Regions from separate parts of the Citrobacter sp. GW821-FHT02E08 genome, predicted to be linked through region 1. Evidence: riboswitches for the same ligand, from Rfam matches in the RefSeq annotation. Region 1 holds a riboswitch; the other holds the start of a gene.

Region 1 (6,915 bases):
CGGATGAAGATACCCATTTCCGGGCGACCAGTCTGGAAACATTACGCAATATGGTAGCGGCAGGAAGCGGGATTACCCTGTTGCCTGCGCTGGCGGTTCCGCGGGAACGTAAGCGTGATGGCGTGGTTTATCTGCCTTGTATTAAGCCTGAACCGCGTCGTACGGTTGGGTTGGTTTATCGTCCAGGATCACCGCTGCGCAGCCGTTATGAGCAGTTGGCGGAGGCCATCCGTGGTTCGATGGATGGCCATTTTGACAACGCGTTAAAACAGGCGGTTTAAACCATTTAACGCCGCTACCCGGTAGGCTTCCGCCATGGTCGGGTAGTTAAAGGTGGTGTTAACGAAGTACTCGATCGTGTTACCACCACCTTTTTGTTCCATGATCGCCTGGCCAATGTGAATAATTTCTGCCGCACGCTCGCCAAAGCAATGGATTCCCAGAATTTCTTTGGTTTCACGATGGAACAGGATTTTCAGCGTTCCGACATTCATCCCAACGATTTGCGCCCGCGCCAGATGTTTAAACTGGGCACGTCCTACTTCATATGGCACTTTCATCGCTGTCAGCTGCTGTTCGGTTTTACCGACAGAGCTGATTTCCGGAATGGTGTAAATCCCGGTGGGGATATCTTCGATAAGATGGGCGGTGGCTTCACCTTTGACCAGCGCGTGTGCTGCGATACGTCCCTGATCGTAAGCTGCAGAGGCAAGACTCGGGTAACCTATCACATCGCCCACGGCATACACGTGCGGTAAAGCCGTTTGGTACATGCTGTTGACTTTCAACTGACCGCGGCTGTCCGTTTCCAGACCAATATTTTCCAGCGCCAGCGAGTCCGTGTTACCGGTGCGACCGTTGGCGTACAGCAGGCAATCCGCTTTTAGTTTTTTGCCGGATTTCAGGTGCATGATCACGCCATCGTCACACCCTTCGATTTTCTCGTACTCTTCATTGTGGCGAATGACGACGCCGCTGTTCCAGAAGTGGTAAGAGAGGGAGTCGGACATTTCCTGATCGAGGAATGCCAGCAGACGATCGCGGGTATTGATCAGGTCGACTTTGACATCCATTCCCCGGAATATTGAGGCGTATTCACAGCCAATGACCCCCGCGCCATAGATCAGCACGTGGCGCGGTTCATGTTGCAGGCTGAGAATGGAATCGCTGTCATACACTCGGGGGTGCGAGAAATCGACATCGCCAGGGTGATACGGACGAGAACCGCAAGCGATGACAAATTTCTCGGCCGTCAACGTTTCTACCGTACCGTCACGGCATTCCAGTGCAAGCGTGTGTTCGTCAACAAAATGGGCGTTACCTTGCAAAATTTCGCAGTGATTACGCTCATAAAAACCCTGCCGCATGCGAGTTTGCTGATTTATTACGTTATCGGCATGGTTGAGAATATCGGCAAAGGAAGAACGAAGCAGTCGGGAATGGTCGCTGTAAAGAGGGTTCTGATTGAATTCGATGATACGGCTGACGGCGTGACGGAGCGCTTTTGACGGGATGGTGCCCCAGTGGGTACAACCGCCGCCAACGTTATGATAGCGCTCAATGACGGCGACGCGCGCTCCAAGCTTAACCAGACCCATTGCAGCGCCTTCGCCGCCGGGGCCTGAACCTATTACTATTGCATCGTAATCGTAGGAATGTGGCATGGTAAGGCTTACCTGTTCTTATACATAAAAGCAACAGGATAGTAACATTATTGCCGGGATAACCCAATTATCGTTGTGCTTTTTTGCGAAGTCGAAGCACAAACTGCGCGTAAACAATCATTCACAATCCGGCGTAAACCCGTTACTTTTAATCTCTGGTATAGTGCCAGACAAGGCATACGGAAGGATTCAGACATCGTGATGGGCGTTAGAGCGCAACAAAAAGAAAAAACCCGGCGTTCGCTGGTAGAAGCCGCATTCAGTCAACTGAGTGCTGAGCGAAGTTTCGCCAGTCTGAGCCTGCGTGAAGTTGCGCGGGAAGCGGGCATTGCGCCAACCTCGTTTTACCGCCATTTCCGTGATGTGGATGAGCTTGGTCTGACGATGGTCGATGAAAGCGGTTTAATGCTACGCCAGCTGATGCGCCAGGCGCGTCAGCGTATTGCCAAAGGCGGGAGTGTGATCCGCACCTCGGTCTCCACATTTATGGAGTTCATCGGCAACAATCCAAACGCCTTCCGTTTATTATTGCGTGAACGTTCGGGTACCTCTGCCGCATTTCGTGCGGCCGTTGCGCGTGAAATTCAACATTTCATCGCGGAACTTGCGGACTATCTTGAACTCGAAAACCATATGCCGCGTGCGTTCACTGAAGCTCAGGCCGAAGCCATGGTGACGATTGTCTTCAGTGCGGGCGCGGAGGCATTGGATGTCGGCGCAGAACAGCGTCGGCAATTAGAAGAGCGACTGGTATTGCAACTGCGCATGATTGCGAAAGGGGCATATTACTGGTATCGCCGTGAACAAGAGAAAATGTCACATCACTCCGAGTAACGTGAAGGATGAGCAATGAAACAGTCAGGTCAAGATAAAGGTACGTTATTGCTGGCGCTGGTCGCTGGCTTGTCAATCAATGGTACATTTGCGGCGCTGTTTAGCTCCATTGTGCCATTTTCTGTCTTCCCGTTAATTGCGCTGATACTGGCGGTGTATTGCCTGCATCAACGCTATCAAAATCGCACGATGCCCGTGGGGCTGCCAGGTCTTGCTGCCGCCTGCTTTATTCTGGGTGTGCTGCTTTACAGTACCGTAGTGCGTGCGGAATATCCGGATATCGGCTCCAACTTCTTCCCGGCGGTACTGTCGGTGGCTCTGGTGTTCTGGATTGGCTTTAAGGTTCGCAATCGTAAGCAGGAATTGGCAGAGTAATGCAGTAGGCCTGATGGCGCTACGCTTATCAGGCCTACAACGGCAACACGTTTTACTTCGCTGTCAGCAAGACCCCGCACTCCATATGGTGCGTATACGGGAACTGATCGAACAACGCCAGGCGTGACACATTGTGCGTCTGGCTTAATGTTTCCAGGTTCTTGCAGAGCGTCTCCGGGTTACAGGAGATGTAGAGGATACGCGGATACGCCTGCACCATTCTTTCGGTTTCACTGTCCAGACCGCTGCGTGGCGGATCGACAAAAATGGTTTCGCACTGATAACTCTTCAGGTCAATGCCCTGCAGACGGTTAAATTCGCGCACGCCGTTCATCGCCTGGGTAAACTCTTCCGCAGCCATACGAATAATTTGCACGTTATCAATGTGATTCGCAGCAATATTGTACTGTGCTGCCGCCACTGACGGTTTGGCGATTTCCGTTGCCAGTACGCGATCAAAATTTCGCGCTAGCGCTAACGAAAAGTTACCGTTACCGCAGTACAGCTCAAGCAGGTCGCCGGTCGAACCTTTGGTGGCATCCAGCGCCCATTCCAGCATGTGAATGTTCATTGCTGCGTTGGGTTGGGTAAAGCTGTTCTCAACCTGGCGGTAGATCATCTCTTTCCCGGCAACCGGTAGACGTTCGTCAATGAAATCCTGGTCCAGCTCAATTTTGGTTTTCGTCGCCCGACCAATCAGATGCACATTCAGATTTTTTGCGCGTAACGCATCCCGTAAGGCTTCGGCTTCTTTACGCCAGGCATCATCCAGTTTTTTATGGTACAGCAGCGTTACCACCGCCTGATTGCTCATCGTCGTGAGGTAATCAATCTGGAACAGCTTGTGGCGTAGGGTGTGATTGTCACGAACGCCTTCAATCATGGCGGTCATCAGTTGGTTGATCAGCTCGCTGGCGGCCGGGAAGCTATCGACGCGAATGCGGTTTTTGGTCTGCTGATCAAACATGATGTGGTAAAGGTCATCACCATCGTGCCATAAACGAAATTCGGCACGCATACGGTAGTGACTGACCGGCGAGCGAAACACTTCCGGCATTAGATCAGAAAACGGCGCCATCATACTCTGCAAACGGACGACTTTCTCGGCAAGCTGCGCGTCATACTGTTCTGTCGGAAGGTGTTCGGGGGTCATGATGCATCCTGAATAATAAAAGTACGCGGGGATTGTAGGGATTGCTCATCAGATGTCCAGTCATTGATGATTACGGATTTGTGATATCTAGCCTGGACAATAGGTTATAGCAGAATGTAGCATCCGTGCTCCGGTCCTGTGAGTTAAAAGGGAACCCAGTGTAAATCTGGGGCTGACGCGCAGCGGTAAGGAATGATGAGATGGATGCGTAAGCAGACACTGCCGTCAGGTGGGAAGTCTTCATCTCTTTTTATCTTGTACATGGATAATCTTCCAAGCCCGAAGACCTGCCGGCTAACGTCGCATCTGGTTTTCATCATCGCGTACTATCGATGGGGCCTGCGGCATCCTTCTTATATTGTGGATGCTTTACAATGATAAAAAAAACCTCGCTGTTGACGGCGCTCTCCGTCACAGCATTTTCCGGGTGGGCGCAGGATGTTAACCCGGACACCATGGTCGTTACTGCAAACCGTTTTCAACAACCTCTCAGTGCCGTGCTTGCTCCTGTGACTGTGGTCACGCGTCAGGATATTGATCGCTGGCAATCGACTTCCGTGAACGATGTACTACGTCGTCTGCCTGGGGTAGATATTTCTCAAAGCGGCGGATCCGGACAGCTCTCTTCCATTTTTGTTCGCGGGACGAATTCCAGCCATGTGCTGGTGTTGGTTGACGGTGTCCGTCTGAATTTGGCGGGGGTCAGTGGTTCTGCGGATCTCAGTCAGTTCCCGGTGGCTCTTGTTCAGCGTATTGAATACATCCGAGGCCCGCGTTCAGCTATTTATGGTTCGGATGCAATTGGCGGCGTGGTAAACATCATTACAACGCGCGAGAAATCGGGCACAGAGTTGTCTGCCGGATGGGGAACGAACAGTTATCAGAACTATAATATTTCAACGCAGCAACAGCTTGGTGAAAACACACGCGTCACGCTGATGGGGGATTACGCTTATACGCGTGGTTTTGATGTTGTCGCTTACGGTGGTACAGGCGTCCAGCCGCAATCCGATCGGGATGGCTTCCAGAGCAAGACGCTTTATGGTGCGCTGGAGCATAATTTTTCCGAGACATGGAGCGGGTTTGTGCGTGGCTATGGCTATGATAACCGTACTAATTATGACTCTTACTACTGGCCAGGCACACCGCTGATCGACACTCGTCAACTCTATAGCCAGAGCTGGGATGCCGGATTGCGCTTCAACGGCGAGAGCATTCAATCTCAACTGGTTTCCAGTTATAGCCATAGCAAGGACTATAACTACGACCCTGAATATGGTCGTTATGATGATTCCGCGACGCTGGATGATATGAAGCAATATAATGTCCAGTGGTCAAACAGTGTCGTCGTTGGTCACGGTAATGTGGGGACAGGTATCGACTGGCAGAAACAAACCACGACGCCCGGAACGGGTTATGTGGCTGAAGGCAATGAACAGCGCAACACGGGTCTCTACCTGACAGGGCTGCAGCAACTCGGTGACTTCACCTTTGAAGGTGCAGTGCGCAGTGATGATAATTCCCAGTTTGGCCGTCATAGCACCTGGCAAACCAGCGCCGGATGGGAATTTATTGAAGGCTATCGTTTTATTGCTTCCTACGGCACCTCTTACAAAGCCCCGAATCTGGGCCAACTGTATGGCTTCTACGGCAATTCAGATCTGAATCCTGAAGAAAGTAAGCAGTGGGAAGGTGCGTTTGAAGGGTTAACGGCAGGCGTTAGCTGGCGTATTTCAGGTTATCGTAACGATATCGATGACATGATCGATTATGACGATCATGCCCAGAAATATTACAACGAGGGGGAGGTCCGTATTAAAGGGGTTGAGGCAACCGCAAACTTTGATACGGGACCGTTGGCGCATACGCTCAGCTACGATTATGTTGATGCCCGTAATGCCATTACCGACCAACCGCTGCCTCGTCGCTCAAAACAACTGGTCAAATACCAACTTGACTGGCAGGTGCATGATTTTGACTGGGGCCTGACGTACCAGTATTTAGGTACCCGTTACGATACTGACTTTGTCACTTATGAGAATGTCAAAATGGGCGGTGTGAGTTTGTGGGATCTTGCTGTTTCATATCCACTCACCTCACAACTGACAGTTCGTGGTAAAATAGCTAACCTGTTCGACAAAGATTACGAGACGGTTTATGGCTACCCAACTGCAGGACGGGAATACACCTTGTCTGGCAGCTACACCTTCTGATCCACGTCCCACCGTGCTGGTGTTTGATTCCGGCGTTGGTGGGCTGTCAGTTTATGATGAGATTCGGCATCTCCTGCCGGATCTCCACTATATATACGCATTCGATAACGTTGCTTTTCCCTATGGGGAAAAAAGCGAAGAGTTTATCGTTGAGCGCGTTGTTGAAATTGTCACTGCAGTTCAGCAGCGTTACCCTCTCGCGCTGGCCGTCATTGCCTGCAACACGGCCAGTACGGTTTCACTGCCAGCATTACGTGAAAAGTTTGCTTTCCCGGTTGTAGGGGTCGTTCCTGCTATTAAACCGGCAGCGAGACTGACGGCGAATGGTGTGGTGGGGCTACTGGCGACGCGAGGGACGGTTAAACGCCCTTATACCCATGAGCTGATTGCGCGCTTTGCTAATGAATGTCAGATCTCCTTGTTGGGCTCTGCAGAGTTGGTAGAACTGGCTGAAGCCAAGTTACACGGCGCTCCTGTTCCCCTGGAAGAGTTGCGACGCATTCTGCGTCCCTGGCTTCGCATGCAAGAGCCGCCGGATACGGTGGTATTGGGATGCACGCATTTCCCTCTATTACAGGAAGAATTATTACAGGTGCTTCCTGAAGGGACTCGGCTGGTCGATTCCGGTGCTGCAATTGCGCGTCGTACTGCCTGGCTGTTAGAACATGAAGCGCCA
Region 2 (6,915 bases), on a different contig from region 1:
GAACGCTTTTTCAAGGGCATAACTGGCACGCGCGGTGTACTGCAGTTCCAGATGGCCCGCTTCATTGGCGTAAACATCGCCAAAGGTACGGTCAAGTTCCTTGAGTGCGACTTCGATGCCGCGTTTTACGTCTGAAACATCGTTGCCGCCCAGAATGATCAGTGAACCATGCCCGGCGCCGCCCTTGGTGTCGCGGGGAAGCTCAATGCTGACCACTTCCGTATTCGTCGCTTTTACGGCTTCATCAGCGGCCATGATGTGTGGACCTGCGCCCGTACGTGCGCCCAGAATGCCAATTGAGCGATAACGCTTCTCAAGCTTCATTGCTTCCAGTAAGGCACTGTCTACGTTCGCGATGACCAGACCAACAGTGTCGCCAATCGCGGTGCCGACAAATTCCGTTAAACTGCAGCTCTTTTCTGCCATAGCCGTCTCTCGTTTTGGATAGGGTTTATCAGGGGTGACCGGTTGAGCGGGGGTTGCCACGCGGGCAATCACCTGCGCCATGATCTGTTCCACCAGCTCATTGCTGCTCATTGGCTAATTCCCTTCGGTAAGATTTTTTCTACATCGGTATGCGGGCGTGGAATAACGTGTACGGCTTTCACTTCTCCCACGTTGCGGGCAGCTGCCGCACCTGCATCGGTAGCCGCTTTGACTGCGCCGACGTCACCACGAACGATAACTGTCACCAGTCCAGAGCCAATTTTTTCGTAACCGACCAGCATGACATTGGCTGATTTCACCATCGCATCAGCGGCTTCGATGGCAGCGGTTAAGCCTTTGGTTTCTACCATTCCTAATGCTTCTTGTTGCATAAAGACCTCGCCTGGGTTGTCCCGATAATCAGGACTATAAAAAGAAGCGAGGAAAAAGAATGGCTGACTTATCTTTGAACGTGAAAAAATAGTGGGTAGTTGATAGTATTAAATTGCTTAAATTAATTGTATATTGCTGTTTTTAATGGAAAATAAAATAAATTATAATGTAATTATTTTGCTTTTGTTATTTCATTTTTACATTTTACCAGATGACAAAATAAAATTAATTTGCCAGGGGTAAATGAATGTGTGATGTTTGTTGGAAATTTAAATATTGGATTTAGCCATTTTTTATTAATACAACGATCGTGCTTTATTTATCGAATCGCTCGTGGCGTCTGCTCTAGGGGGTAAACGGATAGCAATAATTTGTTATTGCGGCACGATTTTTCAGAGCCAGCCAGCCTTCAGGTTGCCAACAATTTGCAGAGAACAGTTTTTATAGTGAAAGTCGGGCCGTCAGCGGGGGTAGCTTGCTGACACAGACACAAACTCTGCTTAGAAGGTGTCACAATGAACGACTCACTAAAAGCGCAATGCATTGCCGAATTTTTGGGCACCGGGCTGTTTTTGTTTTTCGGTATTGGTTGCCTCAGCGCGCTCAAAGTTGCTGGCGCAAGTTTGGGATTATGGGAAATCTGTATCATTTGGGGGTTAGGGATCTCGCTTGCCGTTTATCTGACGGCCGGAATATCCGGTGCGCATTTAAACCCGGCAGTGACGATTGCATTATGGTTGTTTGCCTGTTTCCCTGGCCGTAAGGTTTTGCCTTACACCATAGCCCAGCTTGCTGGCGCGTTTGGCGGGGCGATGCTGGCATATCTGCTGTATGGCAGTCTGTTTATCGAATTTGAAACGGCTCATCAATTGGTGCGTGGCAGCGTCGAGAGTTTGCAACTGGCGAGTATTTTCAGTACCTATCCGGCTGCGGCCTTGAGTGTATGGCAAGCGGCGCTGGTGGAAGTGGTGATCACGTCCATTCTGATGGGGATGATCATGGCGCTGACTGACGATGGCAATGGTGTGCCTAAAGGACCGTTGGCCCCTTTGCTGATAGGGATACTGGTGGCGGTTATCGGTGCTTCCACCGGACCTCTGACCGGATTTGCGATGAACCCTGCGCGTGATTTTGGCCCGAAACTGTTCGCATGGATGGCAGGATGGGGAGACATTGCGATGACGGGCGGACGTGATATCCCATATTTTATTGTACCTATCGTGGCACCTATTGTTGGGGCTTGCGGGGGGGCGGCAATCTATCGCTATTTTATTGGCAAAAACTTACCGTGTAATGCCTGTAAGCTGGAAGAAAATCAGGGGTAACGCCGTTTTTATGGGCTTTTTCTGAAATAGGTAAATGATTTCGTGATCTGGTTTCACGAACTGAATAAAACGTCTCCCAGGGATGGGGGACTTTTGTTATTGTGCATTTTGCTTTGTTCATTAATATCCCAGGAAAATGATCAGGCGAATGTAAATAAAATGTGCTGTTTATAACAATAAATTAACTGAGGGGTTTTATCATGATTTCTGCGAGCGCTCTGAACTCAGAACTCATTAATAAAATCGCCCAGGATTTTGCACAAGCCACCAGTCTGGCCGTTGTGGTTGTCAATATTCATGGTGATGAGATTTCTGAGTTGTTTAATTTCACACCATTTTGTCAATTGATGCGCCAACATCCTCAACACAGTACGCGTTGTCGTATGAGCGATCGCTGCGGCGGTCTGGAAGCATCAAAATCAGACCAACCTTGTATTTATCGCTGCCATGCGGGTTTAACCGATTTTTCTATTCCGTTGGTAATTGCAGGTCATCTGGTTGGTTTTGTCCTTTGTGGACAAGTGCGTTTAAGCAACGATGTCGGCCTGGTGGATATTCTTAGTGTGGATGACCGTTGGCAAGCCGATCCCGAACTGCTGAATGAATTTCATAACGTACCTGAGATGGACTATTCAAGGGTGATGGCGTCAGCAGACCTGTTGAAGCTTATTGTTGAAAATTGCCTTAAAAAACAACTTAATTTTGTTGTTATCAAGGATAACCCACAGCAAGCTGAACCTGCCCGGGCGAACCGTAGCCCTAATCCGCATGACAGTAAAATAAAGAAAGCGCTGCGCTACATTGATGCGCATTTGTCGGACGATCTGCGTCTTGAGGATGTCGCTTCACATGTTTATCTTAGCCCGTACTACTTCAGCAAATTATTTAAAAAATATCAGGGCATCGGTTTTAACGCTTGGGTAAACCAGCAAAGAATGGCCAGCGCCAGGGAACTGCTGTGCCACAGTGACTGGAGCATTGCCAGCATTGCGCGTAATTTAGGCTTTTCTCAAACCAGTTATTTCTGCAAAGTTTTTCGCCAGACGTATCAGGTGACGCCGCAGACGTTTCGCCAGCAAATTAATGAAAATTCCTATATTGAATCTGCGTAAATATCAATATCTGGCAATTGCCGATTTTTGATATCCTGTGGCATGTCAGCCTTTATAAAATGAAAACAATCATCTCAATGCGATAAGTTGTCGTAGCGCAACAAAATAGTCTTATTTGAGGGATAAACTGCGTCTGTTTTTATTTTTGTGATGGGGTGCAGTTTCGGGAAGTGTGGTTTTTATTATTATTTCCCCGCTGCACTCATTCAATACATATACGAGTGAAATATGCATGTAAACGCCAGGAAATTGGCGTAAGAAAGAGTGAGATGTAATTAGAGTTTAATTACCGTTATGGGTTACGAAAAATGCCCATAACGTAAGTCGACAGGTTTGCCACATTTGTGGCAGGGAAGGGGGTGAGAATCCCCCGCAGCCCCCGCTGCTGTGATGCTGACGACCCCGTAAACGCCACTGATCGCAAGATTGGGAAGGACGGGTGAGGATGACGCTGAGCCAGAAGACCTGCCTGTCGACCATTACCAACAACTTCGGTGGGAAGTGGGTTGATCGGAAGCGTATCGTCTGAAGACGGGTTACAAGCGCATCTCTACACCCCTACCACCCTGAACAGGATCAGGGTATGGCGGCACGTTCTCACGCATTTATTCTTGCAGGCACCGGAAGCGGCTGTGGCAAAACCACGGTAACGCTGGGTTTGCTGAGTCTGTTAAAACGTCGCGGTCTGCGTGTGCAGCCCTGCAAAGTGGGACCTGACTATCTCGACACGGGCTGGCATACGGCGGTCTGTGGCACGGCCTCCCGCAATCTCGACAGTTTTATGCTCCCTGAGCCCGTTCTTAATGCCTTGTTTTGCGAGCATATGCAGCAGGCTGACATTGCCGTCATCGAAGGGGTTATGGGGCTGTACGACGGCTACGGCACCGACCCCAATTATTGCAGTACGGCGGCAATGGCGAAGCAACTGGGTTGCCCGGTTATTCTGCTGGTGGATGGCAAAGCGGTATCAACCTCGATTGCCGCGACGGTGATGGGGTTCCAGCACTTTGATCCTGACCTCAACATTGCGGGCGTTATCGTCAATCGCGTTAATAGCGAAGCACATTACCAACTCCTCAAAACGGCAATTGAACGCTACTGTACGGTGCCCGTTCTGGGCTATGTCCCTCGTGCTGAGGGCGTTTCATTGCCTGAACGCCATCTTGGACTGGTCACCGCCCGAGAGTCGCTTATCAATCAGCAACCGTGGCAGGAATTTGCCAGTACCCTTGAGCAGACACTGGATATCGACCAGCTGCTTTCACTGAGTCATCTCACGTCGTTGCCTGAAGGAGAATGGCCGACATTACCCTCCGCTTCTGCTGGTAAAGGGCTTACGCTGGCGCTCGCGGATGATGAAGCCTTCAATTTTTATTACCCGGACAACATCACTCTGCTGGAGCGTACTGGCGTCCGTATCACGCGTTTTAGTCCTCTTCATGACCGCAAACTCCCTGACTGTCAGATGATTTGGCTTGGCGGCGGATATCCTGAACTGCATGCGGCGGCGCTTGCTGAAAACAGAGAAATGCTGTCGCAATTGCGGTCAGCGCATCAGCACGGTGTGGCTATCTATGCGGAGTGCGGCGGATTGATGTACCTGGGAACCTCGCTGGAGGATTCAACCGGGGCGGTCTATCAGATGGCCGATGTTATTCCAGGCCACAGCCGGATGGGAAAACGACTTACCCGCTTCGGCTACTGCGAAGCGCAGGCCCTGCAGCAAACACTGCTGGCAGCGGCAGGTGATGTGCTTCGTGGGCATGAATTTCACTACTCGGATTTTACCCCAGAAATACCGGCCGTGATGGCGTGTCGCAAAGTCCGTGACGGTAAAACCTTGCAGGAATGGTCCGGCGGCTGGCAAGTGGGCAATACCTTTGCCAGCTACCTTCACGTTCATTTCGCGCAGCGTCCACAAATGTTGAACCACTGGCTGGCTGCGGGCAGGGAGTCACTATGACATTGCTGGCATGGGGCGTTGCCTGGCTTCTCGATTTCATTATTGGTGACCCGCAAAACTGGCCGCATCCGGTGCGCTGGATAGGCAATTTAATTTCCTCAGTTCAACGCCTTGTCAGACGTTATTGCCATAGCGAGCGCGCGCTGCGGGTAGGTGGTGCGGTGATGTGGGTGCTGGTGGTCGGCGTGACCTGGGGTGTTTCCTGGGGCGTGCTGACGCTGGCGACGATGATTCACCCCTGGTTTGGCTGGCTGGTTGAAGTCTGGATGATCTTTACCGTCCTGGCAGGGCGTTGCCTGGCAAAGGCCGCGATGGATGTTGAACGTCCATTGCGGGCTGGCAATCTTGCCGAAAGCCGGGAAAAGCTCGCCTGGATTGTGGGTCGGGACACGTCGCAGTTACAGCCGGATCAAATCAATCGTGCAGTGGTAGAGACCGTGGCGGAAAACACCGTTGACGGCATTATTGCGCCGCTGTTTTTCCTGTTGATTGGCGGCGCACCGTTAGCCATGGCCTACAAAGCGGTCAACACCCTTGATTCTATGGTGGGCTATAAGCATGAAAAATACCGGGCCATCGGTATGGTCAGCGCCCGCCTTGATGATGTGGCGAATTACTTTCCAGCCCGTCTTAGCTGGCTGTTGCTCAGTCTTGCCGCAATCCTGTGCCGTCAGGATGGCGCCCGCGCACTGCAGATCGGCTGGCGTGACCGTTACAACCACAGCAGTCCAAACTGCGCCTGGTCTGAGGCTTGTGTGGCTGGGGCGCTAGGGATTCGCCTGGGCGGTCCGAATAACTACTTTGGGCAGCGCGTTGAGAAACCCTGGATAGGCGATGCGCGGCGCGACATTTCTGTAGACGACATTTCCCAAACGATTCGATTGATGTGGGTAGCTTCGACCCTGGCCCTTGCGCTGTTTATGGTGGCGCACTGGCTGGTAGTTGGCGCGGCCTGAGGAGAAATACATGCAATACATCCAGCAACCCCAGGCGATTGAAACCAAAAGTTTCGACATCATTGGCGAGATTATTCGTGAGACCCGCCCGGATTATCAATTTGCCAGCCCGTTGCATGAAGCGATCATCAAACGGGTTATCCACACTACGGCAGATTTTGACTGGCTGGACATTTTGTGGTTTTCCAGAGATGCGCTGGAGCACCTGTGTGCGGCACTCCAGCGTCAGTGCGTTATCTATACCGATACCACGATGGCGCTTTCCGGGATCAATAAAACCCTGCTGGCCAAATTTGGCGGTGAATGCCGCTGCTACATCAGCGACCCGCGCGTCGTGAGTGCAGCAAAAGCGCAGGGGATCACCCGCTCAATGGCGGCCGTTGATATTGCGGTTACTGAAGAGAGCGAAAAGGTGTTTGTGTTCGGCAATGCGCCAACGGCATTGTTCCGACTGCTTGAACATGATGTTGCCGTCAGCGGCGTGGTCGGTGTGCCAGTAGGATTCGTTGGCGCCGAAGAGTCGAAAGACGCGCTAACGCAAAGCAACCTGCCGGCGATCGCCGCATTGGGGCGCAAAGGCGGAAGTAACGTGGCTGCGGCCATCGTGAACGCCATGTTGTACCACCTGCAGGGGGCGCGATGAGCGACGCATCCTTTGATGCCCCGGTATGGCACAACGGCAAAGCGCTTCGCAAGGGGTATACCACGGGATCCTGTGCAACGGCGGCAGCAAAAGTCGC

The links. A riboswitch is a leader RNA that binds a small molecule or an ion and turns the genes downstream of it on or off. The one in region 1 is predicted to bind cobalamin.
Region 2: linked by a shared signal. The riboswitch ahead of AC07UY_RS13130 (cobyrinic acid a,c-diamide synthase CobB) and the one ahead of btuB (TonB-dependent vitamin B12 receptor BtuB) in region 1 are both predicted to bind cobalamin.

What each region holds. Positions count from the first base shown of each region.
Region 1 covers NZ_JBWKVL010000015.1:120,845-127,759, forward strand. Annotated here, with positions in the region: gene oxyR (DNA-binding transcriptional regulator OxyR) at 1-281, shown strand, start outside; gene sthA (Si-specific NAD(P)(+) transhydrogenase) at 264-1,664, opposite strand; gene fabR (HTH-type transcriptional repressor FabR) at 1,863-2,498, shown strand; gene AC07UY_RS17925 (YijD family membrane protein) at 2,514-2,873, shown strand; gene trmA (tRNA (uridine(54)-C5)-methyltransferase TrmA) at 2,926-4,026, opposite strand; cobalamin riboswitch at 4,141-4,335, shown strand; gene btuB (TonB-dependent vitamin B12 receptor BtuB) at 4,401-6,239, shown strand; gene murI (glutamate racemase) at 6,184-6,915, shown strand, end outside.
Region 2 covers NZ_JBWKVL010000009.1:61,493-68,407, reverse strand. Annotated here, with positions in the region: gene pduB (propanediol utilization microcompartment protein PduB) at 1-537, opposite strand, end outside; gene pduA (propanediol utilization microcompartment protein PduA) at 534-818, opposite strand; gene pduF (propanediol diffusion facilitator PduF) at 1,335-2,144, shown strand; gene pocR (transcriptional regulator PocR) at 2,345-3,256, shown strand; cobalamin riboswitch at 3,569-3,743, shown strand; gene AC07UY_RS13130 (cobyrinic acid a,c-diamide synthase CobB) at 3,840-5,219, shown strand; gene cbiB (adenosylcobinamide-phosphate synthase CbiB) at 5,216-6,175, shown strand; gene AC07UY_RS13120 (cobalt-precorrin-8 methylmutase) at 6,186-6,818, shown strand; gene cbiD (cobalt-precorrin-5B (C(1))-methyltransferase CbiD) at 6,815-6,915, shown strand, end outside.